DNA from 3 places in the Pseudoalteromonas aquimarina genome. Region 2 is predicted to be linked to each of the others. Evidence: predicted binding sites of a transcription regulator. Region 2 holds the regulator's gene; each other region holds the start of a gene.

Region 1 (11,053 bases), on a different contig from region 2:
TATTTACACAGTAAAACGACCAGTACGGTACGTGTAAATTCCCTTTTATTATTTAATAACAAATTTTAAATCAATTGCTTATTAAAAACTTTAAACTCCCCTTTTTGAATCAAATTATTGTGAATATGGTAAATGCACAACATTTCGACTGTGCCTTTTCCCTCAGGAAAGTTACGTGTAATGAGTTCGTGGTCGATAACCACATTGTCACACACAATGCGGTTTATTAGCGCTGCATGTAAATCTGGCTCGGCAAACCGAATACGCATATTTTCGCGCATTTGCTGGTGCCCTGATGCCAATACCTCACCATCCGTTGAAAACTGAATTGCATTTTCAGCGTATGTATTAAGCCAAGCATCTAGGTTTTTATTATTGTATGCATCCAGCTGATTTTGAACAATTAATTCGGCACTTGTCACGTTAACACTCTTATTAAATAAAACGAGAGCGCATATTAGTATCAGAGAAAACAACTCCCCGCCATATTAGATTTTATCCTTCGTCTAATTACGCTGAAAAACGGGTACAAAAAGTATCTTTTTAGCTGGAGCTCGGCGCGAATCAATAAACAGTGCAACAAACAACAAAAAAGCACCCGAAGGTGCTTTTTAAAAATGCAGTAAAAATGGTTTAATTAAGATTGTTTTACAACACGAAGTTCGTCTTTAACTGTTTCAACATCGTCTGCATTTTTAGCAATGTTAATTGCTAACTGCTTTTCAGCTTCCGAATCTACTTCACCTGTAAGGGTTACTGTTTGCTTTTCAACATCAACATCAATGCTGGTGCCGCTAATGTCAGTATCAAACAGTAGGCGTGTTTTGATTACAGTTGCAATTTTTGCGTCAACAAAATCAGACTCTAATTTGCTCTCTTGCTGCTCTGATTTGCTGTTTTTATTTGGAATAACCGTTAATCGGTTATCTACCTCTGTTACTCCATCAATGCCCATCACAAGCTCTTTCGCAAGCTTTTTGTCTACTTCGTGATTAACCTTACCCGTCAGTGTTACAACACCTTTATCAACGTCAGTATTAATATCAAACGAGTTTAGGTGAGTATTAAACAGCAATGTGGCTTCAGCTTTACCATCAATCCATGCATCGCTGGCTTCTTTTTCCCACTTGTTTTCTTTCGCATTTACTGAAAGCGCAGTGGTTGATAATACAGTAACTAGTGCAAGTGTGTTTAATGTACGATTCATAATAAATTTCCTTTTTTGCTGGGTTCGATATACTTTTTGCATTTCGCATACCAACTATATTTTACATAAATATCAAAAACTTAAATTCAAACTAATTTTCAGCAATGTAGCTTTTACACAACTACCGTGAAAAATCTTCCGGCATTTTTTACATAAATTTGAAAGCGTTTCAGCACCAAAACAAAGCAACCCTTTAGTGCATGGTTGTTTTTGAGCCATGGCATACAACCTGCGTAATAACGTTATTACTTTATAAAGGAGTTGTTATGTCGATTACATTGGAAAAATTTTGGTCTTTAATAAATGAAAAGCTCACTCACTGGCTTGAAATCACCATCAAAAATTTACCTAACATGGTGATTGCTTTGCTGATTTTTATTGTCTTTTTGCTGCTCGCGAAATGGCTATCCGTATGGATTAAAAAATTACTCAATCGCATTTTTGAGTCATCGCAAGTTGCAGGTCTAATTACTGGCATTTGTCGCATGGTGGTCATTATTGTGGGCTTCTTTTTTGCGCTCGATATTATGGGGTTGTCAAAAGCGGTGGCGTCGTTACTGGCAGGTGCAGGTATTATTGGTCTGGCGATTGGTTTTGCATTCCAAGATATGACCGAAAACTTAATTGCAGGCATTGTTATGGGCATTCGCAAACCCTTCAAAGTGGGCGACATTATTGAAGCAGGAGACACTTTTGGCACTGTACAGCGTATTAATTTACGCAATACCTTAATTGAAAACTTCTACGGCCAGCTCGCCATTGTGCCCAATAAAACCTTATTTAAAAATGAGCTACTTAATTACTCGCGCCTCGCTAAAAGACGCATTGAAGTAGCTGTGGGCATTTCGTATGCCGACGACGTAAATAAAGCACGTGACGTAATTTGTAGCGCAATAAATCAGCTCGATGGGGTTATAAATAAAGATGAAACCGCCGTTTATGCCAGTGAATTTGCCGATAGTTCGGTTAATTTACTAGTGTGGTTTTGGATTGATTACCCTGGCCAAATCGGCTTTATGGAAATGCGACATAAAGCCATTGCCACAATTCATAAAACACTCGAGAAAAACGACATTCTTATTCCATTCCCTATTCGTACTTTGGACTTTAATGCAAAAGGTGGACGCTCTTTGCAAGAGTTACAGAGTCAAGGCAAGTAAAAACTTCACAGTACCTGTAAATGTGTCACAGGTACTTTTTAACAAAAACAATAACCAACTGAATTTATTAGTTATTTTATTTGGCACATGCTATGCAACAGTAACCATGAACCATTTAGAAATTTTAAAAGGAGCATTTATGTCAAACTCTGATTACAACTTAACCCCAGTAAAAGAGCTTGTGAAAGTTTTAAATGGCGGTATTGAATTTTACAAAGCAGCCAAGTCAAAAGTATCGAGCCAAAGCTTAGAAATTATCTTCGAGCGCATGATCTCTGAAAAAGAGCGCGCTGCCGCTGAATTACAAACCTTTGTGGTGATTGATGACGGTGAAATTGAAACGGATACCGACACTATCGTGTCGCTACGTGAAACTTACACTAAGGTACTCTCGCTAATAAGCACGGATAAAGAGCACACTTATATTTCGCAGCTTGAAGAAGTTGAAGACCGCGTGCTTGAAAAAATTGACTCTGCGCTAAAAGAGCCCTTACCAGCGCCTTATTTCAGCACATTGAAGCTGATACAAAATAGCATGCAAGCATGCCACGATGAAATGAAAGCATTACAAGAAGTAACCGCTTAATTTCAATTAACTAAACCGAATTTTAAGGAGGATTTATGCTCGGTTGGTCACTTACATTTGTTGTTTTAGCGATTATCGCAGCGTTACTTGGTTTTGGTGGCATCGCAGGTGCCGCAGCAAGTATCGCGAAAATACTGTTCTTTGTTTTTGTTGCGCTATTAGTGCTGTCTTTAATCTTACCCAGAGTAAGGCCGCCTCGCATTTAGTATTAACGAATAACGCGCCCACTTTACAGATTGAATATTAGAAGGAAATTAACCATGAATACATTAATGACGATGTTAAAAGTAACTGCAATTTCTGCACTATTTGCGCTAACAGGTTGTTCAGAAGGCCCTGCGGAAGATGCTGGTGAACGCATTGATGACGCCATCACGGATGCAAAAAATAAAGCCGAAGATTTATGTGAGAAAGCTAAAGAAGAAATCGGCAGCGAAGACAAAAACTGCTAATTCACACACCAATTAAGTGTGAAATTGATTAAAACCTATCCCTAACGAGCCTAAGCGACTATCCCAGCCAGATAGTCGCTTTTTCGTTTTAGTCGATTACGTTAGTTGTTAACGCATTAAACCGTGCTAGTAGTTTGTCGAGCACAAACGGGTCGCTGTTTGCGTGATCAAAGCTAATGCTTAGCGGCACAAAAGGTTCGCCATTTATTGTTTTGCGCTGACCAAAATAAAATAAAGGACGCCCTGTTTTTAACTTATTACGATGAATTTGAAACGATGAAAACGCCATGTTTGGTAAGTTGCCAATAAATGGGCAAAGCGCCCACACTTCTTGCGGTAACACTTCTAATTTTGCGTTATTGCAATCCACTGATTGACGGTAATAACGGGCAAATTCAGGCCACGAAAGCAACGTTACATTTTCTAAAATCACATCTTTAAAACGCAGCTCTCCGCCTACTGCAATCGGGCAAAAAATGGGTAAATTATCAAAACGATACCATTTACCGTTAATGTTTCGGGTAGAGAAAATCCACTCGCTTTTAAGCGCTCTTGCCAAGCACCAAATCAAAAACCCTTGAAACGAAGCGCCTTCAGCCGACGAATAATAACGCTGATATGTCTCTCTTGCTTTTGCTAAAGGCAAATCAAGGGTGATTGATAAGTAAGGGTCGCTTACAAGGCTATCATCATGAAAATAATCCATTGCCCAGCGCTCGTAAAACGAGAGTTCTTGCTTTGTGAGTAACTGGCCTTGGTAAGTGTCTAACAGCGTGTTTAGTTGCATTTGTTTGCCTCTAATTCAGTCATTAATTTTCGCCACGCTTTTACATTTTGCGGCCCTTGCAGACGGATTAAACTATTACGTATAAATCGGCCAAACCTTGATTTACCCAATTTTGCTAAACGAATAATTTTATTGGACTCAGAAACAACCCACGTAATTTGCTTTAAGCGTTTGCTTTTGAAATCAGCCAGAGCCATATCAATGCTGTAAGCATTTTTTAAACAGCGAGATAACGTCAGTACATCACTTAGTGCCTGCGCCACCCCTTGTTGTAAACTTGGCGGGCATCCATGAAGTGCATCGCCTATTAACACGCAGCGCTTGTTATAAACTTCTTTTGACATCACCGAGCGCAAACGCCCTTGGTTTATTACCGTTGCCGACTCAATAGCCTTAACCACTGACGGGTGATAATGCGAAAAAACCGCGCGCATACTCTTTTTAGGGTCGCTATAAAGGGCGTTAATTTGTTGATTTGCAGCTTGCCCGTAACAGTAAACTTGTTGTTTACTGATTGGGTAAAACATAAATGCATCGGTATTGCCAACAAGGTAACTTGGCTCTAAATCTTCACTTGGCATATCCACTAAGAAGCGCCAATGTGTTACTTCTAAATCAGTGAGCTCAGGCTCGGCAAATAGTAACTCTCGCACACTTGAGTTAATGCCATCGGCAGCGATGATAAGGTCATACTCAACTACAGCACCATCATTAAAACGCACCGATTGTGTAGTGTTGTTATTTTGTATGTCGACAATGGAGCGGCAAAACTGAATATGCTGACTAATGCCATCAGCAAGCACCTCAATAAGATCCGAACGCGTTAATGCCACAAACGGTTGACTTGCTAAAACCCCTTCTTTAAGGCTTGCTTTAGCTAACAATTCGCGTTGATGTGTTTCAAATCGTACTTCTTTAACCTGATGAGCTTTGGCTAAAATGGCTTGTTTTAAACCGAGTACTTCAAGCTGCTTCATCGCATTTCCAGGTAAACAAATGCCCGCACCTAAATTATTCAACGTTGGCTGCTTTTCTATAAGATCGGCTTCAATGCCTTGACGTTGTAACTCGCGATACATCAATAAACCGGCGATCCCTGCACCTACAATTAATATTTTCATGTTATTACCTAAAAAAAGCCTCAGTAGAGGCTTTGGCTGGGGGATCCTGTTGTGAACAGGGAACTACTAATCAACATCTGCTTTTAGTGACGAAGCAAAATGTTCAAGCTGATTCGCTAAGCGAATTTGTGCGTCAATTTCCATTAACTTAAGAATATGATCCATCACTTTACTTTTATCAGATTGAATACGGCCGTATTGCCCTTGCTCTGCAATATATTGGTCGGCGGTACGTGCCACATCGGTTAATTTGTTTACCATGTTAGTTTGCATTGTTAACCTCACTTGCGAGCAATGAAATGCCACACTTTAAAATTGAAAAATAATCGCCATTAAAGGCATCGATAATTTGCTTTACACGATCTTCACCGTATTGCTCAGACACTGTTTTAACCACAAGCTGATACAGAATTTTTGTTTGCATTGGCGTAAGTTCGTGACATTGCGATGATTTAAAACACAAGCTCACCTTATGCATAATGCGGCCTATGAATAATGCCTATGGCAGGTGAATTTAAAACATGAAACGTCTCGACTAATTTTTCATTGGTGTAAAACACTGAACGCGAAAACCAAAAATTTTTATCTGCTGACTGTAAAAACTGCACTATTTCATCCACTTTTGTGCTGCACAATTTTTCACAATGACTCAAACTCACTTCTTTGTTATTAATCATTAATTTGAGCAATTTGTGCCTGTGATAAAACACCGTAAGCTGCGCTTCATAATGGGTTTTTCTCGACAGCACTACTTGATAATAATCTTTGCTAAATAATCGCTCGATCAAACCTTGTGTGTGTAACGCAAGCTCTGGCACTGACACACCTGCACAATAAACCTCAGCACTTGGCATAATACATTCCTTCATTTATCACCTGAGATAAGCAGGCTGAAAGCTGCTTTTTTTGCTCATCAGTGGGTATATGAATACCCTCTTTTAAGTGCTGAATATTTAGAGTCGCCAAACAAAAGTCTTCATCAAACGTTACTGTGTTCGAGTAATGAAGGCCACAATACAAGAAGCATTTAACAGTTAGTTCGTGATTATTAATGATTGTTATCTCTGTACTAACGCTGTCATTTTCATAGCTTTTTAACGCTGCTTCAAAGCGTCTCGCTGCTTTTTTTATTAACAAACCTGTACCTCATTCGTTCCCCAAGGCGGCGCATTTTGATGATCACGCCTTTAAATTGCAAATTGGTAAAAACGCAAACGAATGAAACATTTACAACATTTTTTTTACAGATAACAAGAAATGATAGCGCTTACATAAAATGTAATTACAACAAATTACAGATTTAAAAATGAGCAAATTGCACAAAAATTGTATTTGTTTAAAACATGTGAGAAATAGAGGCTAAATCCATAGAAAAGGTAGGGATAAATCGAGTATTGAAAAAGAATGGTAACTAACTAATAAAAAAGGCTGAAAACAAATCTATGGACAAAGTTAACAAAATGAATGTAAAGAGTTAAATTCCATGTTAACAATTAAAGACAGTAATACAACCAAACTTATCGCCAATAGATATAAATAATTACTAAATGGAATATAAATAAAATCTAAAATAACTAAAAAAGCTTCAAACCGAATAAAGAACAAACAAAAAGCACATTTGGTTTACATAAATTAAATATAAATCGTCAAAATGCTTTGTAAAAATTTGTAAACACACATCGTTTGTAAGGTTTTTAACGACCGCAATTTTACCTTCTTTTATAACTTTATTAGTTTATCAAACAGTGGCGACCTTTTTTGTTAAACACGGCGAACAGAATGTTCAATGAGATGAAAATAATGCACCCATGCTATTGTTGGCAGACAATAACTGGGCACATTATGTTAAGGAACTGTTTTTACTTGCGCGTTATGGCAATGAGTAGCGCAAAATGCGTTTTACTACCGAGCCATATTGTTTAAAAAAGCTACCAGTGTTGTATTGAATACCGTGTTCACGAAATACCTTTTGCACTTTAGGCGCAATTTCACGGTAGCGCTTGGCTGGCATATCAGGAAATAAATGGTGCTCGATTTGAAAGCTTAAATGCCCCGTTAATATATGAAACCACTTTCCGCCTTTAATATTGGATGACCCCAATGCCTGGCGATAATACCACTGCCCTTTAGTCTCGTTTTCGCATTCTTTTTCACTGAACGTTTTTACATCGCCCGTAAAGTGACCACAAAATATAATGGTTGATGTCCATAAATTACGTAGCAAATTGGCAATTAGATTACCAACCAATACCCATAAAAAAAATGGCCCTGCTAACAGTGGGAATATTAGGTAATCTTTAATTAATTGGCGCGCACCTTTACTAAAAAACCGTGTTTTTAGCTCACTATGTGGCACTTTGTAATCGCGATTATCTTTTTTCTTACCAAAAAACACGCGCTCTGCGGCGAGTTCGTGATACGACACGCCCCACTGAAACAACACACTTAAATTTAGGTAAGTGATAAATTGCCAAAGGTTTTTAACACGCCAGCGAAAATCGTTTGATAAGCGCAGTAAGCCATAACCAAAGTCACGATCTTTACCAATAATATTGGTGTAAGTATGGTGCTCAAAGTTATGTACGCGGTTCCAACTTTTGCCATCACATGCAATATCCCACTCATACGCTTTGGAGTTAATATGCTTGTCGTTCATCCAGTCGTACTGGCCGTGCATTACGTTGTGGCCGATTTCCATATTGTCGAGTATTTTAGCTGTAGCAAGGGCAAGCACACCAACAAGCCAAAGCCACGGCGAGACAAAGCCAAGCACCAATAAAATACGGCCCGACCATTCTAAAATGCGCTGCGTTACAATCACACGGCGAATATAGTTTGCGTCTTGCTCACCCACTTTTGCCATCGTTGTTGATTGAATTTCGTTTAGCTGCTCGGCTAATAAATCATAATTTGGTTCTGCTACTGTGTTCACGCTTTAAACTCCACATCTGACACCACTTGCGATACACATAATTGAATTAACTCTTCACCGTAATCTGATAATTTACCGGTGCGAATATCACGCACTACGCCTTTTTTCTTTACGCATTGGCATTGATGGCAAATGCCCATGCCACAGCCGTAAGGCACGTTAATGTTATTTGCTTGAAACTGCGCTAAAAGAGGCTGTTGATTGTCGGCTTTAAATTTAATGCCGCCATGATCCACCTGAAAATGCGCTTTTGCGTCACCTTGCGTGTGCAAATCTACTAACGAGAAATGCTCACTTTCAATTGATTGCTGATGCGTATCTGCATAGTTTTTGATGGTTTTATAAAAATCTTGCGGCCCACATACCAGCCACTGGGAACCAATAAATTCTGGCAATTTTGCAGCAACATCCCCGTCAGTACTTCGGCTAAGTAACGTAAACGTGAAGTTTGCTAAGCGGTTGCGCAAACTGGCAAGTTCGGCCACCAGCAAATGCTCATTTGGTTTTGCGTAATACACCAAATGAATTGGCGGGATTTCGTCATGTAATGCTTGATGCAACATCGCAATAAACGGGGTAATACCTGAACCCGCAGCAAAAAAAGTCACAGCGTTAGACTGTGGCAATAAAAATGTGCCTTTGGGATTTGAAATATTAACCCATGAATTCACAGTTAAACGGGATAAAAACGGCGTAAATGCACCTACATCATGTTGCTTTATCACTAAACGGATCACGCCTTCATGCATTGCCTGATTTGGGCTAGAGGCAATGGTAAATACACGCGTTACTAAGCGGCCGTTAATTTCCATTGTTAGCTCAATATGTTGCCCGGCTTTATGGGTAGGCCAACGAGACTCAACTTTGAGCTCTACCGAAACTGTTTTGTTAGCAATGTATGTTACCGACTGCACATTTGCACGGTAATAACCATCGCGCCAACTTGGCTTAAATATTTGAATTATCGGCTCAAAATAGCCAGCCATCGAACGATGATGGAAAAACTGTTTACTAAACCAATTTGTTAAGGGGTTGAATATAAAACTCATTTAAACTTACACGTGTACGCTCACTCAGCGCACAAGTGTAAGCTGAACGGTTTTGCGATTCAACCCCCGCATCAGGTTAAATAGAGTTATTACTTTAAAAATTAAAGAGCGTGTAATGAATAAATCCTGTAAGGAACATTCAAAATAAAAATTAAAGCCAATTAAAACAATGAATTAATATTCAAAAATATTTAAAGGCGACTATTGTAAAGCCGCTTTTAGTTATGATTATTTTTTATAAAAAATTTTGATGTGAGTGATTTGGTAAAAGCTGAAATGAGAGTATTTAAATAAGTTTTTGAAGCTCGCGTTGTAGCATTTGATATTCGACTGCACCAGCAATCTTCCATTTATTATTAATAATTAGAGTATGTGTTGATGTAACACCGTAGCTTTGGGGCTGTATAAACTCAACTAACTCCAGAGTCTGTTCTGCACAACTATGTCAGGACACTTTTCTTAAGGAATTTTGTTCATACTCTACTGGTGATAGATCACCATTAGCTGTATGAAGCCTTTCTAAGTTGTAATAGCGCATATACGACGTTTGGTCATTTCTCATATGCTCACGCGTTGGCTGCGGCACTTTCAATAGCCAATCATGCTTTAAGCTACCGAAGAATCTTTCAACCACTGCATTATCCCAGAAAGCACCAACATCCCCCATACTAGCTCTGATGCCATCATTAGCGAGCAATTTACGGTAATGCTTGCTGGTATATTGTGAACCTCTATCAGAGTGAAACACCAAACCTTGAGGCGGCTGTAGTAAGTTATAGGCTTTCATCATCGCCTTGCACACTAAATCAGTCGTCATGCGCTTATCAATATGCCAACCGACTATGCGTCTGGAATATAAATCCATAACAATAGCCAGATACATCCAGCCTTCGCCTGTTTTTAGGTAAGTGACATCACCAGCCCAAACCTGATTAGGCGCAACAGGATTAAAATTCTGGTTTAACAAATTATCGGCAACGGTATCACTGTGTTTACGCTTAGTCGTTACTTTATAAGCAATGCGCTGAGTCACCACTAAACCAAGTTTCGTCATCAGCTTTTGCACGCCATACTCGCTAACATTAAATCCCTCCTTGCATAACCGTTTTCTCAGCTCTCGATAGCCCAAGCTATTTCGACTTTGCTTGAATATTGCTTTAGCTCTTCGATATAAATGAAGCTGCTCAAGCGTGATGTTTTTTGCTGGTCGATTTAGCCAAGCATAATAGGCTGAGCGACTGATTTTCATTATTTTACAAAGCTTCGCTATGGGAAAAGCTGGTGATAGCTGTTTAATCGTTTGAAACGTTACTTCGTTTCCCTTAGCTGGAGGGAGCTGGCTTTTTTTAATATTTCTTTTTCCATCCTTAGCTCTTTAACTTCTTTGCGCAGCTTCAATAATTCAGCACGTTCATCAGCTTTTAAAATGGCACCTGATTACTATGCTTCAAACTTGGCTTTCCAGTTATAAAGTAATTTATCAGTAATACCTAAGGATGCCGCTGCCTTTGGTACGCTATAGCCTTGTTCGATTACTGATGCCACGGCTTCTTGTTTAAATTCTGCCGTGTAACTTCTGTTTGTTCGTTTTGTCATTTAACACCTCAATAATTGGATTATATTCCATTATTAAAGTGTCCTGTTTGATTTAAGCAGATCAAAAATTAACTAACTTTTATTTATAAACCAAATCAAAAAGTCACTTTTTAAAAGTCCATAATTTTTATTTAAGTTGATGTTAAAAATATAATTAATAAAA
Region 2 (11,053 bases):
AGTCGTTTATTACATGAACTAGAAAAAATTGCATGGCAGCAAGGTGCCAAAGAGCTACTTCTGTTTGCCAGAGACCGCGCTGTTGATTTTTACAAACGGCATGGTTATGTGGTGATTGAAAAAGCACATTTAATGTATGGTGATATTCAGCACTGGAAAATGGTTAAAGTATGTCCTTCATGCCCTGGTTGGTTTCGCCGTCCAGAATGGACCAAAGTGTTGCAAAATACGTGGCGTGAAGATATTCCAATCAGTGATGCTATGGGCATTAAGGTTGAGAGTTATACCGATTGGCAGTTTACAACTACAGCTGAATTTAGTGCTAACCAAAACCTTCACGGTACAATGTTTGCGGGCTCAATTTATAGCTTGGCAACCTTAACGGGTTGGGGCGCTACATACCTTCATTTAAAAGAAATTGGTGTAGATGCAGCAATTGTGCTTTCAGATGCAAGTATTAAGTATTTGAAGCCGTTAAAGCAAGATCCACGCGGTAATGTTGATTTACAAAAATGCAGTGGTGATTTAACGTCTCTTGAGCAAGGTGAAAAGGCTATTTATAAAGTACCAGTTAGTATCTTTGATGGTGAGCAGCTTGTGGCAGAATTTGTTGGTGAATACACCCTGCTACCAAAGAAGTAGAAATAAGGTGATATAAGCAATAATGCTTATATCACGGTAAAAGGAAGTAGGTTGCTGTGCCAAGGAAGGCAAAAATACCAACAACATCCGTCACAGTCGTTAAGATAACCCCTCCAGCAAGGGCAGGATCAATGTCCAGCTTTTTAAGGAGCAGCGGGATAGTTACGCCAGCGCAGCCAGCAGCGAATAAGTTCATAAACATCGCAAAGGCGATCACTAAACCAAGCGTGAAGTTCCATTGCCAAAGTGCCACGACGGATGCAATCAGCAAGGCCCAAATCACACCATTAAGCATGCCTATGGCAATCTCTTTACCTATTAGCCAGCGTTGGTTGGCATCATTAATGTGGCCAACAGCAATACCACGAATAACGAGCGTCAGGGTTTGACTGCCTGCAATACCGCCCATTGAAGGTACGATACCATTAAGAACCGCTAAAATAGGCAAAATACCAAGCGTAGATTCAAACAACCCGGCGACAAATGCAGCCAAAATGGCAGTAATTAAATTAACACCAAGCCAAACCGAGCGTCGCTTTGTACTTTTAACAACAGGTGCAAAGGTATCTTCTTCATCATCAAGACCGGCCATGCTCATCATGCTGTGCTCGGCTTCTTCACGAATAACATCAACAATGTCATCGATAGTGATACGACCAAGCAATTGGCTGTCTGCATCGACAACCGGTGCAGAAATCCAATTATGACGTTCGAATAGCTGTGCAACTTCAGACTCACCCATACTCACTGGGATGGCCTCAGATTCGTTATCCATCACTTCGCGCACTGTAAGACTAGGATTTTTAGTCAGAAGCGTGGCTAGTTGTATATCACCTAAAAACTTATTTTCTTTATCAACAACGTAAAGTTCATCGGTACCTTCAGGCAGCTCCCCCTTTAAACGCAAATAACGCAAAACAACATCTAGTGTTACATCAGGGCGAATGGTTATGGTATCGGTGCTCATTAGTGCACCGGCAGTTTCCTCTTCATACGAGAGAACTACTGTTGCACGTTCTTGGTCGGTTTTATCCATTGAGCCCAATACTTCTTGGTAGACAGTATCAGGTAAGCTACGCAGTACTTCTGCAAAATCATCGTCGTCCATTTCCTCTGTTGCAGCAGCAACAAGAGCAGGATCCATTTGCGCGATGATGCCGTTACGTACATCTTCTGAAAGTTCTTCTAAGGTTTCGCCCTGTAAATCAGGATCTACAAGCTGCCAAAGAACGGTACGACTTTTATGCGGCGATGACTCCAAAAGCAAGGCAATATCACAGGGTGGCATATGTGCTAACATGCGGCGAACGTGCACAAACATGCCGCTACTTAGGGCTTTTGTGACCTCATGTAGTTGTGTTTGTGAATAATCCTGTTCTAGTGCTTCTGGCATGTTCACCCTATTATTTGTTGATGGTTGGAGTGAATGGTTGCAACTCTTTGATTTATAGAGTTAACTTGATTTTAACTTATTGTAGCATTATTGCAGATAAAAGTTTTAGTTAAGTTAGCAGTTTATTCGTCTTCGTTAAACTTAGCTTGAATTAAATCACCAATGGCGAGTAACGCTTGATCTTGGTCTGGACCATCACAGCGAACTAACACTTCTTTCCCTTGGGAACTTTCTAATAACATCAATCCTAAAACACTATCGGCATCCGCCGTTTTCTCACCTTGAGTTAGGCTTATCTTGGCATCAAATGCCATGGCAAGTTTAGCCAACTGGGTTGCAGCGCGAGCATGTAAGCCAAGCTTATTTTCTATCAAAAAGTGTTTTTCGATGGCCATGCTCTTCCCTTACGATGACTTGGTTTGTTCTCTATGATGCGCTTTTACATTTTTATGATGCTTGGCGAAGCTTTCTGCAAGGGTTTGAGCCAAATACACTGAGCGATGTTGTCCACCAGTACAACCAATTGCAACCGTTAAATAACTGCGATTGTTACGTTCTAAATGGGGCAACCAAGTTTCAATAAATGTTTGTATTTGCCAAGCAAACTTATGTACAACGGGTTGATTAGCAAGAAAATCGATTACTGGCTGATCAAGCCCTGTTAGCGGTTTTAAGTGTGGCTCCCAATGCGGGTTCGGTAAGAATCGTGCATCAAAAACATAGTCAGCATGTTTAGGTATGCCGTGTTTATAACCAAAAGATTCAAAGGTAATAATCAGCTGATTTGATTTTTTACCAAGTACCTTTTCACGAATGCTATCAGCTAATTGATGAACACTTAAATCAGTTGTATCAATAAAAATATCGGCCTTAGATGCAATCGGGTCAAGCAGCTTCTTCTCGGCTTCAATTGCTTCTTCAAGAGAGATATTGTTTAGCGAAAGCGGGTGTAAGCGACGTGTTTCAGAGAAACGTCTAATCAGAGTGTTATCATCACTGTCGAGATAAAAGAGTGTTGGCGTAGCAAAGCCAGGCAGGTAGTCTAATACCTCTTCAATTTCCTCTGGCTCTTTTGTCATATTACGAGCATCAACACTGACGGCAATTTTGTCGTATTTGTCGGAGACTGAGCGAATTAACGATGGCAGTAAATTAACCGGAATATTATCAACAACATAGTAGCCAAGATCTTCAAGCACCCTAAGTGCGACAGTTTTTCCTGACCCTGAGCGACCACTGATTAAAATAAGCTGCACTTAAGTCTCCTAACTTTAGTTACTCGCTTCACTACTAATGATTTGATATAGCTGATGATTATTCTCAGCATGACGTAGCTGACGGCAAAATTGCTTGTCTTTTAGTTTATCAGCGATAGTGGCTAAAGTCTGCAAATGTTGTTGGCACTTTTGCTCTGGTATGAGCAGTACAACGAAAATATCGACGTCTTTGTCATCAATTGCATCAAATGGGATAGGAGATTGATTTACAATTAAAAAACCGATGGTATCTTGTAAGCCATCAATGCGGCCATGGGGAATGGCGAGGCCTTTACCAATACCTGTACTACCAAGCTTTTCACGCTGTAATAAGGCATCTAAAAATTCTTGAGAAGTGATGTCAGGTGCTTGTTGATGCGCAAGATCACTTATAAATTCAAATAGTCGTTTTTTGCTATTAAAAAGGACCGCGGTTTTAGCGCAGTCCTCAGCAATAATATCTGTAAGTTTCATTTTAGTGGCGAGATAACTTCTCTTTGTGTTTAATTACTTGACGGTCAAGTTTATCAACTAGGCCATCAATTGCTGCATACATATCTTCATGTGCGGTTGATGCGAAGAGTTCGCCACCATTAACATGCATTGTTGCTTCTGCTTTTTGTGATAATTTTTCAATATCTAGAATAACGTGCACGTTATTAATGTGATCAAAATGCCTCTCTAGTTTTGCAAATTTGTTAGTGACATAGTCTCTTAAAGAATCAGTAATTTCTACGTGACGACCTGTTAAGTTTAATTGCATAAGCATTTTCCTTCTAAATGGTCTAAATCAGGCTCTTGCGCTGATTAGACGGTGGTATGGATAGCGACTCACGATATTTTGCAATTGTGCGTCGCGCCACTTTAATTCCTTGTTCTGCTAGTAGATCGGTTATCTTGCTATCGCTTAATGGCTTGGCAGGATTTTCCGCTGCTACTAACTTTTTGATCAGTGCTCGAATCGCGGTAGATGAGCACTCACCCCCATTTTCCGTGCTAACGTGGCTAGAGAAAAAGTATTTTAATTCGTAAATGCCACGTGGTGTATGCATGTATTTTTGCGTTGTAACACGCGAGATAGTCGATTCATGCATTTCAACCATTTCGGCGACATCATTTAAAACCATCGGTTTCATTGCTTCATCGCCATATTCAAAGAATGCCTGTTGTTGTTCAACAATGCAATTGGCTACTTTTAATAAAGTGTCATTGCGGCTTTCTAAGCTTTTAATAAACCATTTAGCCTCTTGCAAATGGTTGCGTATAAACTGGCTATCACTGCCTGACTTCATAGAGCGGGTAAGTGATGCATACTGCTCGTTTACACGAATTTTCGGCATACTGTCGTTGTTTAACTCAACACGCCAACGGCCTTTAATCTTTTTCACTGAAACATCAGGAACAACATACTCAGGCTCTTCATGAATGATGCTTTCAGCTGGCTTTGGATTAAGGCTATGTATTAATGTTAAGACTTCTTTTAACTCAGGTTCTTTGAGTTTGGCCTTCTTCATTATGGTACGATAGTCTCTTAACCCCAAAAGTTCCATATGGTTTGAGATTACGCTTTTTGTTTCGCTTAGCCAAGGGGTATTTTTGTCATACTGGTTGAGCTGGATCAATAAACATTCTTGTAGTGAACGTGCAGCAATACCAACAGGATCAAAGAGTTGAATGCGTTTTAGTACAGCTTCAACTTCATCAAGTTCAATTTGTTCCTGATCTTCTGATTTTTGCACCGCTTCTAAAATTTCTTCGGCACTTTGCGTTAAATAACCAGAATCATCAACCGCTTCAACAATGGTTGTTGCAATCATTTCGTCGGTGTCGCTAAACGGCGTTAAACGTAATTGCCACATTAAGTAATCTTGCAAAGATTCGCTGGTAGAGCCTTGGTAAACCGTGTCATTTTCAGGGGCGGGTGCATTGCTAACCGATACTGGTGCTGCACTAATATAATCATCCCACGACACGTCCATAGCTAAATCATCAGAGAGATTTTCATTATTTAAGGCGTCGCTAGATTCAATTTCTGATTGGCTTACAGGCGTGTCATATTCATCGTGAGAAGATGAATCATCTTTGCTGGTTTCAGTGCTTTCATTGTTTTGATTGTCATCACTGAAATCAATGTCTTCTTCAAGTAAAGGATTGGCATCAAGGGCTTCTTGAATTTCTTGCTGCAAATCTAACGTACTCAACTGCAATAGGCGAATTGCCTGCTGCAATTGGGGTGTCATTGTTAGTTGCTGCCCAAGGCGAAGCTGTAGCGATTGCTTCATGTAATTATTCTAATCCTTCTTTATTTCTCAAGCTGTTGGTTAACAATTCAACTCCAGTAAAAAAGTACACTCATTATTACTATAGTCTGAATTGTTCACCTAGGTATACATCGCGAACTTTTTGGTTGTTTAAAACCTCTTCTGCAGTACCTGATGCTATCAATTCACCGTGAGAAACAATATAGGCTTTCTCACATACATCAAGGGTTTCGCGCACATTATGGTCAGTGATTAAAACACCAATTCCGCGATTTTTTAAATGCTCAATTATTTTCTTTATATCTATCACTGAAATAGGATCAACACCAGCAAAAGGTTCATCTAACAGGATAAATTTCGGATTTGCGGCTAATGCGCGAGCGATTTCTACTCGGCGACGCTCACCACCAGAAAGAGCCATACCTTGCGAATCTCGAATATGACCAATATTAAATTCTTCGAGCAAATCATCGAGCGCTTCTTCGCGCTGAACACGATTAAGATCTTTTCGAGTTTCGAGGATCGCCATGATGTTTTGGTATACCGTAAGCTTTCTAAAAATCGAAGATTCTTGTGGTAAATAACCAATTCCTAAACGGGCACGACTATGCATTGGTTGTAATGTAATGTCATTATCATCAATACGAATAGTGCCTCTGTCACTCGGCACTAAACCGACAATCATGTAAAACGTGGTTGTTTTACCTGCGCCATTTGGGCCAAGCAAACCTACGATACTGCCGGCTTTAACTTCTAAACCAACATTTTTAACAACTTGACGTGATTTGTAACTTTTTGCCAGCTTTTCGGCAATTAATGTGCTCATTTTTCGCCTTGTTTATTTTGCGTATTAATGATGGTTTTTACTTGGTTATTTGAGTTTTCTGACTTTTTAGATGTCACTGTTTCATTTGCGCGATCGTAAATGATGGTATCTGCTGACATCATGTCGCCATTTTGTTGGAACTTGGCACCACCAGACATGGTAAACAATGATTTAGCCACATCGTATGTAATGTTTTCTGCACTTGCAACTATCGTAGAGCCATCTTCTTGCTTGGCAGAGAATTTAACGGGCTTTCCACTTGCGATCAGTAATTGTTGATTATCACCAAGCTCGGTGCGCTTATGTGCTTCTAAATAATCGGCAGTGATAGACATATTGCCATGCTTAATTTGAACATTGTTGCGGAAAATACCCACATTTTCTTTAAGACGAGCAGACTGCTCATCAGCATCAATTTCCAATGGAAACTTCAGTTTAATTTGTTCAGCCATTACTTGGACACTGGAGATGCACAAAGTGAAAGCCAGTCCGGCGATTGACATTAATTTAGTCATTTTATTGGTCATAATAAGTGGTCTTTGTATGGTTGATTAACTGTATAACTTGTTCTTCTAAATTAGCATTGAGGCCTTGGCCTTTGATTTCAAGTCCAGGACCTGTCATTTTCACTTCTGATTCGGAAGTCATCACCTTTGTTGAAATCAGGTATTCAATGCTGGCGGCTTCTATAGTGTCGAGCATAACATCAGTTGTCAGACTTTTAGCAACAACGTTTTGTTCCAGAATAAGTTTTTCATTGTTATAAAGTGTGGCTTCATCGGCGGTCAGTTGCCACACCCCTTGTTCTGAAAAAATGGTAAATTGCGGTTTTTCAAAATGGGTAAAACCTAAGTCTTGGTACATCGACATCTTTTTCGCCATAACTTTATGGCTAACTGCACCTGCGTCATTAAAATTTGTTTGTTTTAAATCAGTAGCAATATAGTCAGGAATACTGGCTATTTGCTCGATCACAGGGGCTTGCTCTTTTGTCTCAAAAAAGTAAGGAAGCCATAGCCACACCATGGCAATGGTAAAGAGTATTGTAAGGGCGATGCGCGCAGACATTAGCTACTGGTACCAGAGTGACTAAGAGGTTTATTTTGACTCAACATAATTAAGTCTGTGAGTTCGCGTACGGCACCAAAACCACCAAGCATAGTGGTTGTATAGTGGGCTGTGCGTTTAACTAGTGGGTGTGCATCATTGGTTGCCACGGCAAAGCCAACAAGCTCCATAACGGGCAGGTCAGGGCTGTCATCACCAATGTAGGCGATTTCGTTGTTACTGAGTGATAGCGATTCTTTTAATTGATTAAAGGCAACAATTTTATCTTCTTGACCTTGATAAATATGCTGAACCGTTAGGCTCTTCATGCGGTTTTCTACAATCTTTGAATTGCGCCCAGTAATTACCGCCACTTGCACGCCACTATTTATAAGAGATTTAATACCAAAACCGTCTTTCGTGTGGAACGCTTTAAGTTCTTCGCCATCATTGCCAAGGTAGATACGGCCATCTGAAAATACGCCATCAATATCGCAAATTAGCAGTTTGATGTTGCGTGCTTTGCTAAATACTTCATTTGTTGTTTCAGCATACAATTCGTTAAAGAGCTGTTGTGAGGGCGTTAAACTCATAAAACACCTGCTTTTAGTAAATCTTGCATATTGAGCGCACCAATTGGCCTTTGCTGATGATCTACCACAATTAAGCCATTAATTTTCTTTTGTTCCATTATATTAAGTGCCTCAGCAGCTAACATAGTTTCGCATGCGGTAGTGCATTGCTTAGTCATGACATCTGAAATAGCTGTCGCGTGTATATCAATGCGTTGCTCTAAGATACGACGCAAGTCACCGTCAGTAAAAATCCCTTGAAGCACCTTATCTTGATTGATAACAGCAGTCATACCAAGACCTTTAGCTGTCATTTCAAGCAATGCATTTTTTATGGTGGTACCTTCGGTCACAATCGGTAAAGCATCGTCTTGGTGCATAATGTCTTTTAACATTAATAGTAAACGCTTACCTAAACTGCCACCAGGATGAGATAACGCAAAGTCATCAGCGGTAAAGCCTTTTTCTTCTAAAAGTGCCACAGCAATAGCATCACCCATAGCGAGCGTAGCCGTGGTGCTGGCTGTAGGTGCCAGTCCGAGAGGGCATGCTTCTTCTGATATTGCGATGCAAATATGTACATTGGATTGTTGGGCAAGGGTTGAGTTTTGCTTGCCACTCATACCAACAATTTTAGCGCCAATACGTTTAATAACGGGGATCAGGTTTATGACTTCTGCTGTTTCACCCGAATTTGAAATCATTAACAGTACATCGTCTTTGGTGATCATGCCTAAATCACCATGGCTTGCTTCGCCTGGGTGCACAAAAAATGCGGGTGTGCCAGTACTTGCTAACGTGGCAGCTATTTTATTACCAATATGACCTGATTTGCCCATGCCAATCACAATAACGCGACCTTTGCAGTCATACATTAATTGGCAGGCATTGCTAAAATCGTCATTGATATACTGAGCGAGTTGTTCAATCGCGTTCTTTTCAATTTCTAGTACACGTTTTCCGCGAGCAATAAAGTTCATGTGTTGGCCTTAAGCGCTTACTGATGAAAAAAGAAGGTATTGATAAGCAACAAATGCGACTAGTAGTAAGCCACCTTCTATTCGGTTTATTCGACGTGAGCCACGAATACTTAAACTCATGGCGATTAATGCCACGGTTGCGCCAAGCATAATTAAAATATCACGCGATGATACTGCAGGGTCAACACTTGAAGGGTTAATGATACCGGCAAGAGAGAGCACTGCGAGCAGGTTAAAAATATTAGATCCAATAATATTACCCAGTGCTAAGTCATCTTCATTTTTCAACACGCCAGCAACACATGCTGCCAATTCAGGCAAGCTCGTGCCAATCGCTATTATGGTTAAGCCGATAACTAAATCGCTTATACCGAATAATTTAGCAATATCGGTAGCTGAATCAATAATAAAATGAGAACTGACAGGCAGTACGGCCATGCCAATAACAAGCCACATTAATGCGATAGGAGTACTGACATTGTCAGGCACTTCATCACAAGCTTCGTCAACAAACGGATCATGTTCGGCATTGGCTGCTTTACTTTGTTTTACTGAAATAACAGTAACGGCAGCAATAAAGATTACAAACCCAGCCATCAGGGCAATACCTTCACCAAAGCCTAAGTAGTTATCTGATAAAATATACCAAGCTGCTAGTGATACGAACATCACAACCGGCATTTCGCGTTTTAAGGTAGTTGAAGAGACATTCAGTGGGCGCAGTAATGCTGTAATACCCAAAACTAAAAGAATGTTAGTTATGTTCGAACCAATAGCATTACCAACCGCTGTGTCCGTTTGCTGCGCTAATGCGGCTTGAGCCGATACCATCATTTCAGGGGCTGAAGAGCCCATAGCAACAATCGTTAAACCAATGATTAATGTTGGAATTCCGTAATTCTTCGCCAGTGCTGCAGCACCAAAAACAAAGCGGTCCGCACTCCACACTAAGCCGACAAATCCTGCAATTAAAATAGCAATTGATAACAACATTCTTGAATAAAAACCAAAATTTAGATAACACCAAATAATATCAAATCTTGATTTAAAACACAGCTTTTGTAACCGTTATTACAAATATTTACTTTTTCATAGGTTTCACAACAATTTCAAAAGGCTTAGAATACACTGCGCAATTAATTCTAGGAGAGCGACTTGTCGCAAAATTTAGTTGAAATAAAGGATGTTACCTTTTCTCGTGGCGATAGAATTATCTATCAAAACATGAGCTTTAGCGTCCCGACAGGAAAAATAACCGCCATAATGGGCCCAAGCGGTATTGGTAAAACAACCATGCTACGCTTAATTGGTGGACAACTAAAACCGGATTCTGGCGACATTCTTTTTGCTAACGAAAGCATTCCAAATATGTCACGCAGCGAGTTATATCAAGCGCGTGAGCGCATGAGTATGCTATTTCAAAGCGGTGCTTTGTTCACCGATATGAGCGTATTTGACAATATCGCTTTTCCGTTACGTGAACACACTAAACTATCCGAAGAGATTATTCGTATTATCGTGCTGATGAAGCTCGAAGCGGTTGGCCTGCGTGGCGCACGTGACCTGATGCCTTCTGAGCTTTCGGGTGGTATGGCTAGGCGTGCAGCATTGGCCCGTGCAATCGCACTCGACCCTGAACTAATCATGTATGACGAGCCTTTCGCAGGACAAGACCCGATTTCAATGGGCGTGTTGGTTAAGCTAATAAAATCGCTAAACCAAACCCTTAATATTACGTCGCTTGTTGTGACGCACGATGTGGCAGAGGTTATGAGTATTGCCGATCACGTTGTGATATTGGCAGATAAGGGCGTAATTGGCGAAGGAACACCAGAGCAGGTATCTCAATCTGAATCGCCGTTAGTACAACAATTTTTACAGGGGCTATCTGATGGTCCTGTACCATTCCACTTTGATGCTGCGCCATACAATCAAGATTTATTAATGGGAAGCGAACGTGGTTAATACTATTCAAACAATCGGCCGCAATACGTTAGATACATTAGCAGGCATCGGTCGCGCGCTACTTATGTTGCTAGGTGCCATTTTTAGTGTGCCAAATTTCAAAAAAGGTAC
Region 3 (11,053 bases), on a different contig from region 2:
GCGTTGTTTGGTGGCTTTAAACGTGGTTTAACTCTGACTAAAGTAAAAGCAAAAAAAGCTGAAAAATCAGCCGTGAATGACAGTTTCACATCAGCACTTACAAACCGTATTAATATTAAAAATAGCCTAGGTATTAATACCCTTGCTCACCTTAAAACACGTACACTTTTTGAAGTTAAACAAGTGATTTTTAGTGCGCCATTTTTGATTTTAGGCTTAATTACCTGCTTTATGTTAATGGCGCCACTTTTCGACCCGCAGGGTATGTTTGGTACACCTAATTGGCCACTTACTCAAACCATGGTGCAATTAGTTGCTGGCTCTACGGGTTTATTAATGCTGGTGATTTTAGCTTACTACAGCGCAGAAGTTGTTTGGCGCGAACGTAACTCAGGTATGGGCGATATTATTGATAGTATGCCTGTAAACAACATTACCTTTTGGTTATCTAAGTTCATTGCAATAGCACTTGTTTTTGTACTGCTTTATAGCTTTGGAACAGTGGTAACAGTCGCTAACCAAGCGCTTAAAGGTTACACCAACTTTGAGTTATCTCAATATGCATTCCGCTTAGGTTATATCAACCTTGTGCCATTGATGATGACAGTGGTGATGGCATTCTTCCTTCAAGTAATTAGCCCTAACAAATATGTTGGTATGCTTTTGTTTATGGTGTACATCATTGGAACATTGGTACTTTCTAATTTTGGCTTTAGTCACCCAATGTGGCAATTTGCTGAAGCACCAAGTGTGCCATATTCAGACATTAACCAATATGGTCACTTCTTAACGGCACATAACTGGTTTATGTTGTATTGGTTAGGTGCAAGTTTAGTTTTAGGTGCACTTAGCTATGCACTTTGGCATCGTGGCCCTGAGCAACCATTAAAAGCGCGTATCAAGCTGGTGCCATACTATTTAGGTACTTATGGTAAAGCGACGGTTGCTGCAGGTTTAATTATCTTTATTGCCAGTGGTAGTTATATTTATCAGAACACCCGCGTATTGCATGTGTATCAAGAGCAGGATGATTTTGAGCTTGAACAAGCTAATTACGAAAAAACCTATGTTCAGCACAAAGAAGACAATATTCCGGTAATTACTAAGGTAAATATCAACGCGGATATTTTCCCTGAAGCTCGTAAAATCGAAGCGACCGCCAATATTGAATTTACCAATGTGGGCGATACGGCTATTGAGAAGTTTATGGTGCATAAACCGCGATATACCGAACAGTACTCAGTAGAGTTAGCTGGTGGCACATTAGGTGAATTAGATAAAACCTACAGCCTTGCATGGTTTACTTTTGATAAGCCACTTGAGCCAGGTGAAACGCGCAGCGGTAAATTAAGTGTAGTGCGTGAACATAAAGGCTTTAGAGCGGGCAATGAGGACTTTACGTTACTGAATAACGGTACCTTTATTAACAACGGTGATTTATTACCTCAATTTGGCTACTACGAAGGCTACCAAATTGTTGACCGTCATAAGCGTCGCAAACATGGTTTAGAGCCATTAGAGCGTGCCAATAAATTAGAAGACGATCGTTATTACAATGAAAGCTTCTTTGGTAAAGGTACAGGCTTTATTGACTTCGAGGCGACTATTTCAACGTCGGAAGATCAGTTTGCAATTGCACCGGGTTATTTAACCGAAGAGCGAGTAGAGAACGGCCGCCGTATTTTCCATTACCAAATGGATGCGCCAATGGTGAACTTCTACTCAATTATGTCTGCGCGCTTAGAAGCGAAAAAGGAAAACTATAACGGGATTGATATCGAGGTCTACTATCATAAAACGCATGGTATGAATGTGGATCGTATGATTGAATCGGTGAAAGACTCGATTGATTACTTCACTGAAGCGTTTGGCCCTTATCAGCATAAACAAATGCGCATTATTGAGTTCCCAGGTTACCGCTCATTTGCACAGAGCTTTGCCAATACGGTGCCGTATTCAGAAGAAATTGGTTTTATTACTGACTTACGCGACCCTGAAAACATTGACCCTGTTTACTATGTTACAGCACACGAAGTGGCTCACCAATGGTGGGGGCATCAAGTGGGTGCGGCAAATGTACAAGGCAGCGCAATTATCTCTGAAGCATTATCGCAATACAGTGCGTTAATGGTAATGGAGAAGAAATATGGCGCAGAGAAAATCCGTAAGTTCTTAAAATACGAGCTAGACCGTTACTTACGTGGCCGTACTACCGAAGCACTTGAAGAAATGCCGTTTATGCGCAGTGAAAACCAGCAGTACATTCACTATCGTAAAGGCTCTGTGGTAATGATGTCGCTAAAAGATCGCCTAGGCGAAACTCGCTTAAATAAAGCTTTGGCAGATTTCTTAGCGGAATTTAAGTATCAGAGCACGCCTTACCCAACAACGCTTGATTTAATGGCATACATTTCACAAGACGCAACTGACAGCGAAAAGCAATTTGTAAGTAACTTGTTTGAACACATCAGCTTATACGATTTAAAAACCACGGAAGTTGCGGTTGCAGATCAGCCAGATGAAAATGGGTTATACACAGTAACTCTCACCATTGATGCCAAGCTAAACCGTGCTGACAGCAAAGGTAAAGAAACTGAGGTGGAGTTTAGTGATAAAGTCGATATTGGTTTATTCAGTGCAGACCCAGAGGATTTATCAGCGGATAACACGGTTCTTTACTTACAAAAACATGATATCAAATCAGGTGAAAACATTATCGAACTGAAAGTAAAAGAATTACCTAAGTTCGCCGGTGTTGACCCATTTGTGAAGCTCATAGACCGCGATAGCGGGGATAATATTAAGAAGCTTTAATACTTATATTTCATATGTACTTACCAAGCCTTATCAGTTTTGCTGATAAGGCTTTTTTGTTTACTTGAATAACGTTATCCCGTAGTTTGGATTAACTTCTACTTTGAAAATAACGGGAGATTATGCGCTTTTTAATATGTTATCTGATGCTTGGTCTGGCATCGCTAAGTACGTTAGTTAAAGCAGAGCAAGTTATTCTTACAATTGCAGACCAGCGGTTTGAGCAGCCACTGGAATTTAATGTGCAGTTGCCAAAAAGCTATTCGCAAAAACCAAATAAACGCTATGTGCTGATGTTTGACTTTCACCCTAATGCCAAAAGTTATTTAACGGGTATGCATGATTGGATGAGTCATAATGGTGAATGGCCTTGGTTAGAAACCATTATTGTGACACCTGAATACGGTAACCCAGTAGGACGGTTATTTGACGCTACAGGCAAAACAACGCCTTTACTCGATTTTTTTGAAGCCCAATTAGTGCCAGAAATTGATAAACAATACCGTACTAACGGCTTTCGTATTTTTAGTGGCTTTAGGGTGAATGGTTCTGTGGTGCTTTCAAGCTTAGTGAATAAACCAAACTTGTTTAATGCACATATTGTGATTAGCCCAGAGCTCACCCCAGAGCAAGTCAATATTTTAAAGGGCTATGGTAAGAAATTAGCCAAGCTAAATGATAAACCACGTTATTTACTGTTTACCCATGGCGAAACAATAAAAGAAGATCATCAGCAGCATAGATATTCACAATTAAAATAAGAAATTAGTGCAAACGCACCCGCATCATTACAATGGCAATATCAAAATTATAAAGAGCATTACTTTATGTCGTTACCGGTATTATCTACTGCGTATGGCATAGAACAGATCTTTGATGAGATTCATAACGGCTTGGCACCTGAATCAAAAATAGCTAAGCAAGGTGTGGATGCTATTGTTGCGCATTATAAGCGTCTATCAACTGAAAAGTTCGGTTTTGAAGTCTCACCAAAATCGTCAATTAATGCTTTAGGGTTTCACTTGTTAGAAACATCGCCTGAATTGGCTAAAAAGGTGTTTAACCAAGCATTAGCGCTTTATCCGCAAGATGCATATGCTTATCACCACTTAGCCAAGGCTTATGCGGAAAGTAAAGAAATTGACAAAGCCATTGAGTTACAAGAAAAGGCAGTGAGCCTAGCAGCTAGTATGCTCACTTGGCATAAAAAGCGGCAAGCAAGTTATTTAGCTGAACTTAAGGCGCAGCAGCAAGCACTATAAAAAGGTAATTTTAAATGATGTATTTATGGAATAACGGTGAGGTTATTGAACTCCCTATAGGCAAAGCAGTTTGTGTGGGTCGCAATTATGTTGCCCATGCAGCAGAACTCGGTAATGACGTACCTACAGAGCCGTTACTCTTTTTAAAACCAGCGAGTAGTATTGTAAATGCAGAAGGGGAAGTGGCGTTAGACCATAGCTTAGGTGAGCACCATTATGAAGCGGAGCTAATGTTGTTAATTGGTAAACCGCTCAATAAGGGCAATATTGCAGATTATAAGTCTTGTATTGCTGGTTTAGGTGTTGGGCTTGATCTTACGTTACGTGATGAGCAAGCTAAACTGAAAGCGAAAGGGCACCCGTGGGAGCGCGCAAAAGCCTACGACAAAAGCTGTCTAGTGTCGCGCTTTGTACCGCTAGCGGAAAATGCTTTAACGCACAGTGAATTTTCGCTCTCGATTAATGATGAACTTCGCCAAGCAGGTGATACTAATTTGATGATATTTAAAATTGAACAGCTGCTGTCTGAAATTGTTAGGTATTTCTCATTACAGCCTGGCGACATTGTTTTAACGGGCACGCCTGAAGGCGTAGGTAAGCTTAATATTCAAGACAAGTTGAGTGTATCTCTTAATGGCGAAACGTTAGCAAATTGCACAATCGCTTAGAAAGCGGTTTTTATTTCATGCAAAAACATTATTTTTTCCTGAAAACGTATGCGAAGCAATGCGCTAAGTTTGGCCACACTTTACAATAAGCTTATCTAAATCAGGGGAATCATATGCAAGAATTTAAATTACCGTCGTTTGTAGCTGGCTTTTGGCGTTTAGATGAGTGGCAACAGCGCGGGTCTTCTTTAGCGCAATTCATTGAGCAACTGTTAGCGCTTGGCATAGATACGGTTGACCATGCGGATATCTATGGTCAATACCAGTGTGAGAAACTCTTTGGTGAGGCATTAACACCTCATTTAAGAGATCAACTTAAGATCATTACTAAGTGTGGTATTAAACCTGCGTGGCCTGAAAATGGCTTTGCTGGCAAAACCGCACACTATGACTCAAGCAAAGCAAACATTATTGCCTCGGCAGAACAATCACTGCGTAATTTCAAAACCGATCGCCTTGATGTGTTATTGATTCACCGTCCAGATTATTTAATGCATGCGGATGAAGTTGCAGACGCCTTTTGTGAGCTAAAAGCACAAGGCAAAGTGCTTAACTTCGGTGTATCTAATTTCACTGTTTCACAGTTTGAGTTATTGCAGTCGCGTTTGGACTTTAAGTTAGTAACCAATCAAATTGAAATGTCGCCGTTACACATGGAGGCACTTGAAGATGGTACGCTTAACTTATGCCAACAGCATCAAATATCACCTATGTTATGGTCGCCTCTTGCTGGTGGCGGTTTATTTGCCGAAACAGAACAAGCGCAGCGAGTTAGATCTGCACTGCAAAGTGTTGCCGAAGAAACTGGGTTAGATAGTGAAGACCAAGCAGCTTACGCGTGGTTGTTAACGTTACCATGTCAACCGAGTGTAATCTTAGGTACTGGAAAGTTAGCTCGTATTCAATCGGCAGTTGCGGCGAGCAAAGTACGTTTGAGTCGAGAGCAATGGTATCGCGTTTGGCAAGCATCAACAGGTCACAGTGTGCCATAAACTTAGCCTTGGACATTGTGTGCTGGTTATTAGTAGTCAGCATACATTTAACAAACGAAATAAAGGTGCCGTCAAGCACCCTTAGTTGTAGCAAGTTGGAGTAATTTTAGAGTTCAAAGTCCATGGCAAAGCCAACATAGACTTTTAAGTCGTCATCTGCATCTAAATCTGTTTGTGCCACACCAAAAGTGAAGCCGCCTTTTGCAATGCTGGCACCGTAGTCAATGTAGCTGTCATCTTCGCCAAACCACTCTGTTACAGTGTCGCCCATTGAATTACCAATATGGAATGTTAGCTCGGTTTCGTTAAGTACTTCGAAGGTTGCGTTTAGCTCTACGTAGAGTAAGTCTTCTTCTGAGCTTGCGCCAGACTGTGCATTGCTAAGGTAACTTACTTTACCTTCTAGCCAATTCCAGCTTAGGGCACCATAAAGCTCACCAAAGTCGATTGAGTCAACCGCATCTGGGTATGCGTAATATACATAACCCACATCGTAACCAAATTCACCCATTTCTCCGGCAAAACCCGCGTAAAAATCGAGTTCGTAACCTGGCTTATCACCACCAAAATCAACATTTGATGCCCATGTACCCGCATAAAACCCAGATTCATGGCTGTAATCAATACCACCAGACACTTGTGCGTTATCGCTAGTTTGCGTTACACCACGCCATAAGTAGTTTGAAGATACAGCTGCATTTGCTGTTACTTCTGCATAACTTGTTGCTGAGAAAAAGGCGATACTCGTAGCTGTGAGAGTTGTGAGTAATTGTTTTTTCATAATAATTCCTAATATTGTAGCGCTGAGTTAACTATCCATTAACAAAGTTTGTGCCTAAACTGAAAAGTTTAAGAATATCAAAGTACTAGTAGGAAATTATAAATTTGGCAAGATGAGGATGTGAAAAAAATGCACTAACACGGTGCGTTAAAATCACAAGGTGCACAAAAACTGCGCACCTTGTTTTGCGATTAACCGAAAATGGTACGCATCAGTGCGATGGTTTCATCAACGCCACGACCAGCAGCTACTTCTTTAACAATTGAATCACGCATATTTTTAATATGTTGTGGCATATCTTCTGCCGCTAACGCACGGTCAACTAATGCTTCTGCTGATTCTTTGCCGCGCTTGCGACCCGTTGATTTATCCGAGCTTGCGCGTTTTGGTTTATGAAGAGCTTTGTAAAAGTTTGAGTTTTCTTTCGCATCATCACCATAATAAGCAAACCAACACGGTACTAATGCTTTGTATTGCCAAAGAAGTTGCTCTTCTTCAGCTTCAGGTGTTGCGGCGATAAACCAAGGTTGCTTATGAATTGCCATAACGATGTCGTGCCAGTAACGGTCAAAATCTTGGTTGTTTAATCTTACTAAACCAAATGCTTGGCATAAAATATCAAGGCTAGCAGCGGTTACTGGTGTGAAAAAATCAGGTCGACGCATAGCTAGCAAACGTGTTGCTGGTGCAAGTGTGGCTTTTTCATTATCTACTGCTGCAAATGCAGTGATGTAACCGCGAACAAAGTCTAGGTAGTTTTCAAAAGTGATGTCACCTTCAAGCGGAATATGATTAAGCGCTTCATTCAAGTCAGTACAGCTGGTGGCAATCACATTGTGCAGTGCTTTTGCTGTTTTGGTTGACGCAAACCATTCAACATCAAATTTATAGACGCTTGGATCGTGTTTTGTGGTGTGTTTACCTGCAAATGCCAGTTTATCTTCTTCGATCATATCAACCAGCGAGGTTTCACGAATGCTTGCTATGTAGTTTAGTAACTCAAGCTGTTCATCCAGAACAATACGCTCTTTATTTTGTTGAATTGAGTTAAACACTACAGGCCAAGGTGTGATACGTAGCGTTTTGATTTGGCTTATGCTAATACCAGCTTCTAGTTGTTGCTGGATTTTCTTTAAAATTGGCAGCTGGTTTGGTTCAAGTAGATCAAAATTAATGCGTTTGCTTACTACATCAATTAACTCATAACACCAACCAGCAAAGTCTTCAGGATGGTTACTTACTTTTACGGCCATTAAGTTAAGGCTAACATCTGGAATAAGTTTTAAAATGTTTTGGTAGATGTTTGCTTCCACTTCAGAAAGTGGCATTTTCGATGGCGACGTAAGCAATTTTTTCATAATTAGTAAGTGACCCCAATATAATATTAACAATATCCTGCAAAGCGTTACGCAGAGCGGGCTGTGGATCATACTGAGATCTAATTTTGATGCAATATTGACTTCTTAAATTTCACGCCTGAGTAAACTAAAAACTTGAAGGTTATGAGTTTTATTTTTCCAAACGCCTTTTTCACGCATCACACCATCTAAATGAAAGCCAAGTTTAGTAAATAGTTTAGTTGACGCTGTGTTTTCTGGTAATACTTCAGCTTCAATTCGATTTAATGAGGCAATATGGGAAAACATCCATTTTGTCATGTTGGTAATGGCACACGATGCGAAACCTTGTTGCCAGAAATTGGGGTGGATCTCGATGCTGATTTTTGCTGTGCGTGTACAAAAATCATATTTGTAACCGCAGCTGCCAATAATTTGCTGGCGCGTGTTGCACTTTATTAGCCAGCGATGCCCGTTACTTTGTCTGCGTATTAGCTCATCTTGCTCAATAAGCTTTTTGTATCTGTTAGGTGTCCATTGTTGCTAAAAAGTGTTCAATTATCAATTGCTTGCGTGTGTTTTTGTGATTCTGTAGAATCTGGGCTTTTTTAATATAACGGACTATTATGAAAGCTCTATTATTTATACTTTCGATTGTTTTACTTACCGCATGTGGTGATAAAGATAGTAAACAAATCTCAACTGAAACCTCTGAAGATATATCCCTAAAAGGTTATTTAATTGATGGATATCCATCTGTGAATGGCGGGTATGGTTACAGTGTTCTGCCTGGTCAGAAAATATCTTGGCATTTGAACAGCAATGAAATGAAAGAGGGTTATATCACAATATTAGATATAATGGATAAAGAGATAGATCGATTTGATGCTATTGTGTCTCCGCAAACGATTCATAATTCAGAACCATGGAAAAATGGGTTTGGATACGAAGTTTCTGTAACTTATCAAGTGCCCTCAAATATGAAGTCTGGTGTATATTTCTTAAATGGAAATCGAGATTTTATGTTCACTGTACTTCCTGAACAATCAGCGGAAATTACTATAGTCATTCCGACCAATACAATGAATGCTTATTCTTGTGCAGGGGGAAGAAGTTCATATAATTGTAAAGATAACGCTGGATTAATCCATAAAAGAGAACCTGAACTAAGCTTTTCCAGACCAATTCGTAATTCAGATAGTTGGATTAAGGATGTTCTTATGCTTATGGAAGATTTCTTAGTATGGTCTCGGGATGACTTAGAAAAAAAATACAAAAGTATAGGCTACATAACTGATAAGGAGCTCGAGACATCACATTTCATTGATTCTAGCAAAGTCTTAATTGTTCCAGGTCACAATGAATATTGGACCTTGAATGCCGTTAATAATCTAGAAGCATATTTAGACAGTGGAAGGCATGCAATTGTTGCTGGCGGGAATATACTTTGGTGGCATTCCCGTTATAGTGAATTAGGTAGTCTTATTACATATAAAGCCAAAACTGAATTTGAAGAACCAGGTAAGGAAACAATTAACTTACAGTACGTTGGTAAGCCAGCTTATACGATCCTTGGCGGAAGTTTTGTATATGGCGGTTATAATGATGCTGATGAGTGGAACAAAAATATTAAAAAACCAATGAAAGTGGTCGAACCAAACTCTCCGATTTTTAGAGATACTTCAATAGGTTTGTGTAGTGAAGTCGACTTAAGTCATAACCATGAGCTTGATGGTGTGCCAATTTTAGGTTTTGATTCAACAGGCTATCCTGTTCCTAGCTATGGGCTGATAAAACAACATAAAGTTCAAATACTAGCTTATACTTGGGGATATAGAAACGGTCATAATCTTGGAACAATTCATGCTGCTCAAAGAACTACTAACTCAGGTTACATGTTGCAGTTTGGTTCGAATGGAGCTGCGGGTGCAGGGTTTAAAAATAGTACACAACACATATTTAAGAAAGTACTGAGTAATAGTGTTGAGATACTTTACAACGACATGTCGCCTTTCAGTCCTGAATATCAAATTCTTGAAGTTGAAACACAATACCTTACGCCGCATGAAGAAAAATTTAAAGGTGCCGTCTGCGGTTAATTTATAATAGTGCCTCCAGAGGTGTTCTTGGAGGCGCTAAAAGTTTAATATTATCAAGTTACTTTAGCTAGTAAATCTATTAATGAGTTTACTAAAAACTTGAAGGTTATGAGTTTTATTTTTCCAAACGCCTTTTTCACGCATCACACCATCTAAATGAAAGCCAAGTTTATTAAATAGTTTAGTTGACGCTGTGTTTTCTGGTAATACCTCAGCTTCAATTCGATTTAATGAGGCAACATGGGAAAACATCCATTTTGTCATGGTGGTTATGGCACACGATGCGAAACCTTGTTGCCAGAAATCGGGGTGGATTTCGACGCTAATTTTCGCTGTGCGTGTGCAAAAATCATATTTGTAACCGCAGCTACCAACAAATTGCTGGCGCGTGTTGCATTTTATTAGCCAGCGATGCCCGTTACCTTGTCTACGTATTAGTTCATCTTGTTCAATAAGTGTTTTGGCTTCTGCTAAGTCGCTCATAACGGGTAAATCGTAAAACTCACACACTTTTGGATTTGAAAATAACTGGTAAACAGCCTCGGCTTGCGCTTGTGTTTGTTGAACTAAGGTGATCTTGTCAGTTTTGATTTCAGGGAAGTTATCAATACTTAGATGAATAAGGTGATGACCCCATTTTTCATAGCGTTTCTGCTCTACAAGACCAAGGTTTGTAAGTATTTTATGTGAAGCGGTATTAGCAACATCTACTTCGCCAACAATATAAGAAAGGCCAAGTTGGTTAAATGCATACTCAAGTGCTGCGTGACTTGCTTCCATGCCCAAGCCTTTGCCCCAATATTCTGGCAACATGCGGTAGCCGATATCAGGTGCATTTAACTCGGGTTCGTATTTTAAGCCACAAAATCCAATAACTTGGTTGTTTTCTTTTAGGATCAAGGCAAAGCGTGCATAACCAACCTGGCTATATTCTTTTAGCCAAATATTGCGAATAATATTTTCGGCATCGCTTAGGGTGTTTACCCAACCTGCGTCTCCAGTATAAAGAGTGACTTCTTCATTACTGCTAAATTTGAATACTTGTTCAGCATCTTCGATTGTGAATTGCCGCATTAGTAGTCGTGGTGTTTCGATTAATA

What was found. The regulator sigma-54, encoded in region 2, starts transcription at its own class of promoters, with help from an activator protein. The targets are predictions, from matches to a motif close to GTTGGCACGNNNNTNGNNT.
Region 1: AAEU29_RS08180 (BON domain-containing protein) is a predicted target of sigma-54. The motif match lies at 1,244-1,262, and genes of this name have one in related genera.
Region 3: AAEU29_RS20150 (TorF family putative porin) is a predicted target of sigma-54. The motif match lies at 6,557-6,575, and genes of this name have one in related genera.

The regions. Positions count from the first base shown of each region.
Region 1 covers NZ_JBMMUG010000003.1:53,542-64,594, forward strand. Annotated here, with positions in the region: gene AAEU29_RS08175 (nuclear transport factor 2 family protein) at 66-422, opposite strand; gene AAEU29_RS08180 (BON domain-containing protein) at 638-1,207, opposite strand; gene AAEU29_RS08185 (mechanosensitive ion channel family protein) at 1,474-2,367, shown strand; gene AAEU29_RS08190 (PA2169 family four-helix-bundle protein) at 2,507-2,953, shown strand; gene AAEU29_RS08195 (DUF1328 domain-containing protein) at 2,989-3,159, shown strand; gene AAEU29_RS08200 (hypothetical protein) at 3,214-3,405, shown strand; gene AAEU29_RS08205 (hypothetical protein) at 3,494-4,192, opposite strand; gene AAEU29_RS08210 (FAD-dependent monooxygenase) at 4,183-5,313, opposite strand; gene AAEU29_RS08215 (hypothetical protein) at 5,380-5,574, opposite strand; gene AAEU29_RS08220 (hypothetical protein) at 5,576-5,791, opposite strand; gene AAEU29_RS08225 (hypothetical protein) at 5,784-6,167, opposite strand; gene AAEU29_RS08230 (hypothetical protein) at 6,154-6,450, opposite strand; gene AAEU29_RS08235 (fatty acid desaturase family protein) at 7,184-8,176, opposite strand; gene AAEU29_RS08240 (flavin reductase family protein) at 8,242-9,294, opposite strand; partial or broken gene AAEU29_RS08245 (IS3 family transposase) at 9,740-10,890, opposite strand.
Region 2 covers NZ_JBMMUG010000005.1:97,857-108,909, reverse strand. Annotated here, with positions in the region: gene AAEU29_RS13720 (bifunctional GNAT family N-acetyltransferase/hotdog fold thioesterase) at 1-642, shown strand, start outside; gene mgtE (magnesium transporter) at 674-2,035, opposite strand; gene AAEU29_RS13710 (HPr family phosphocarrier protein) at 2,158-2,430, opposite strand; gene rapZ (RNase adapter RapZ) at 2,440-3,291, opposite strand; gene ptsN (PTS IIA-like nitrogen regulatory protein PtsN) at 3,307-3,765, opposite strand; gene hpf (ribosome hibernation promoting factor) at 3,767-4,054, opposite strand; gene AAEU29_RS13690 (RNA polymerase factor sigma-54) at 4,077-5,573, opposite strand; gene lptB (LPS export ABC transporter ATP-binding protein) at 5,653-6,378, opposite strand; gene lptA (lipopolysaccharide transport periplasmic protein LptA) at 6,375-6,830, opposite strand; gene lptC (LPS export ABC transporter periplasmic protein LptC) at 6,895-7,446, opposite strand; gene kdsC (3-deoxy-manno-octulosonate-8-phosphatase KdsC) at 7,446-8,018, opposite strand; gene AAEU29_RS13665 (KpsF/GutQ family sugar-phosphate isomerase) at 8,015-8,977, opposite strand; gene AAEU29_RS13660 (calcium/sodium antiporter) at 8,987-9,970, opposite strand; gene mlaF (phospholipid ABC transporter ATP-binding protein MlaF) at 10,133-10,942, shown strand; gene mlaE (lipid asymmetry maintenance ABC transporter permease subunit MlaE) at 10,935-11,053, shown strand, end outside.
Region 3 covers NZ_JBMMUG010000011.1:13,132-24,184, forward strand. Annotated here, with positions in the region: gene AAEU29_RS20125 (ABC transporter permease/M1 family aminopeptidase) at 1-2,814, shown strand, start outside; gene AAEU29_RS20130 (alpha/beta hydrolase-fold protein) at 2,937-3,575, shown strand; gene AAEU29_RS20135 (tetratricopeptide repeat protein) at 3,642-4,076, shown strand; gene AAEU29_RS20140 (fumarylacetoacetate hydrolase family protein) at 4,091-4,744, shown strand; gene AAEU29_RS20145 (aldo/keto reductase) at 4,858-5,736, shown strand; gene AAEU29_RS20150 (TorF family putative porin) at 5,843-6,517, opposite strand; gene AAEU29_RS20155 (hypothetical protein) at 6,709-7,875, opposite strand; gene AAEU29_RS20160 (GNAT family N-acetyltransferase) at 7,981-8,364, opposite strand; gene AAEU29_RS20165 (N,N-dimethylformamidase beta subunit family domain-containing protein) at 8,481-9,953, shown strand; gene AAEU29_RS20170 (GNAT family N-acetyltransferase) at 10,017-11,053, opposite strand, start outside.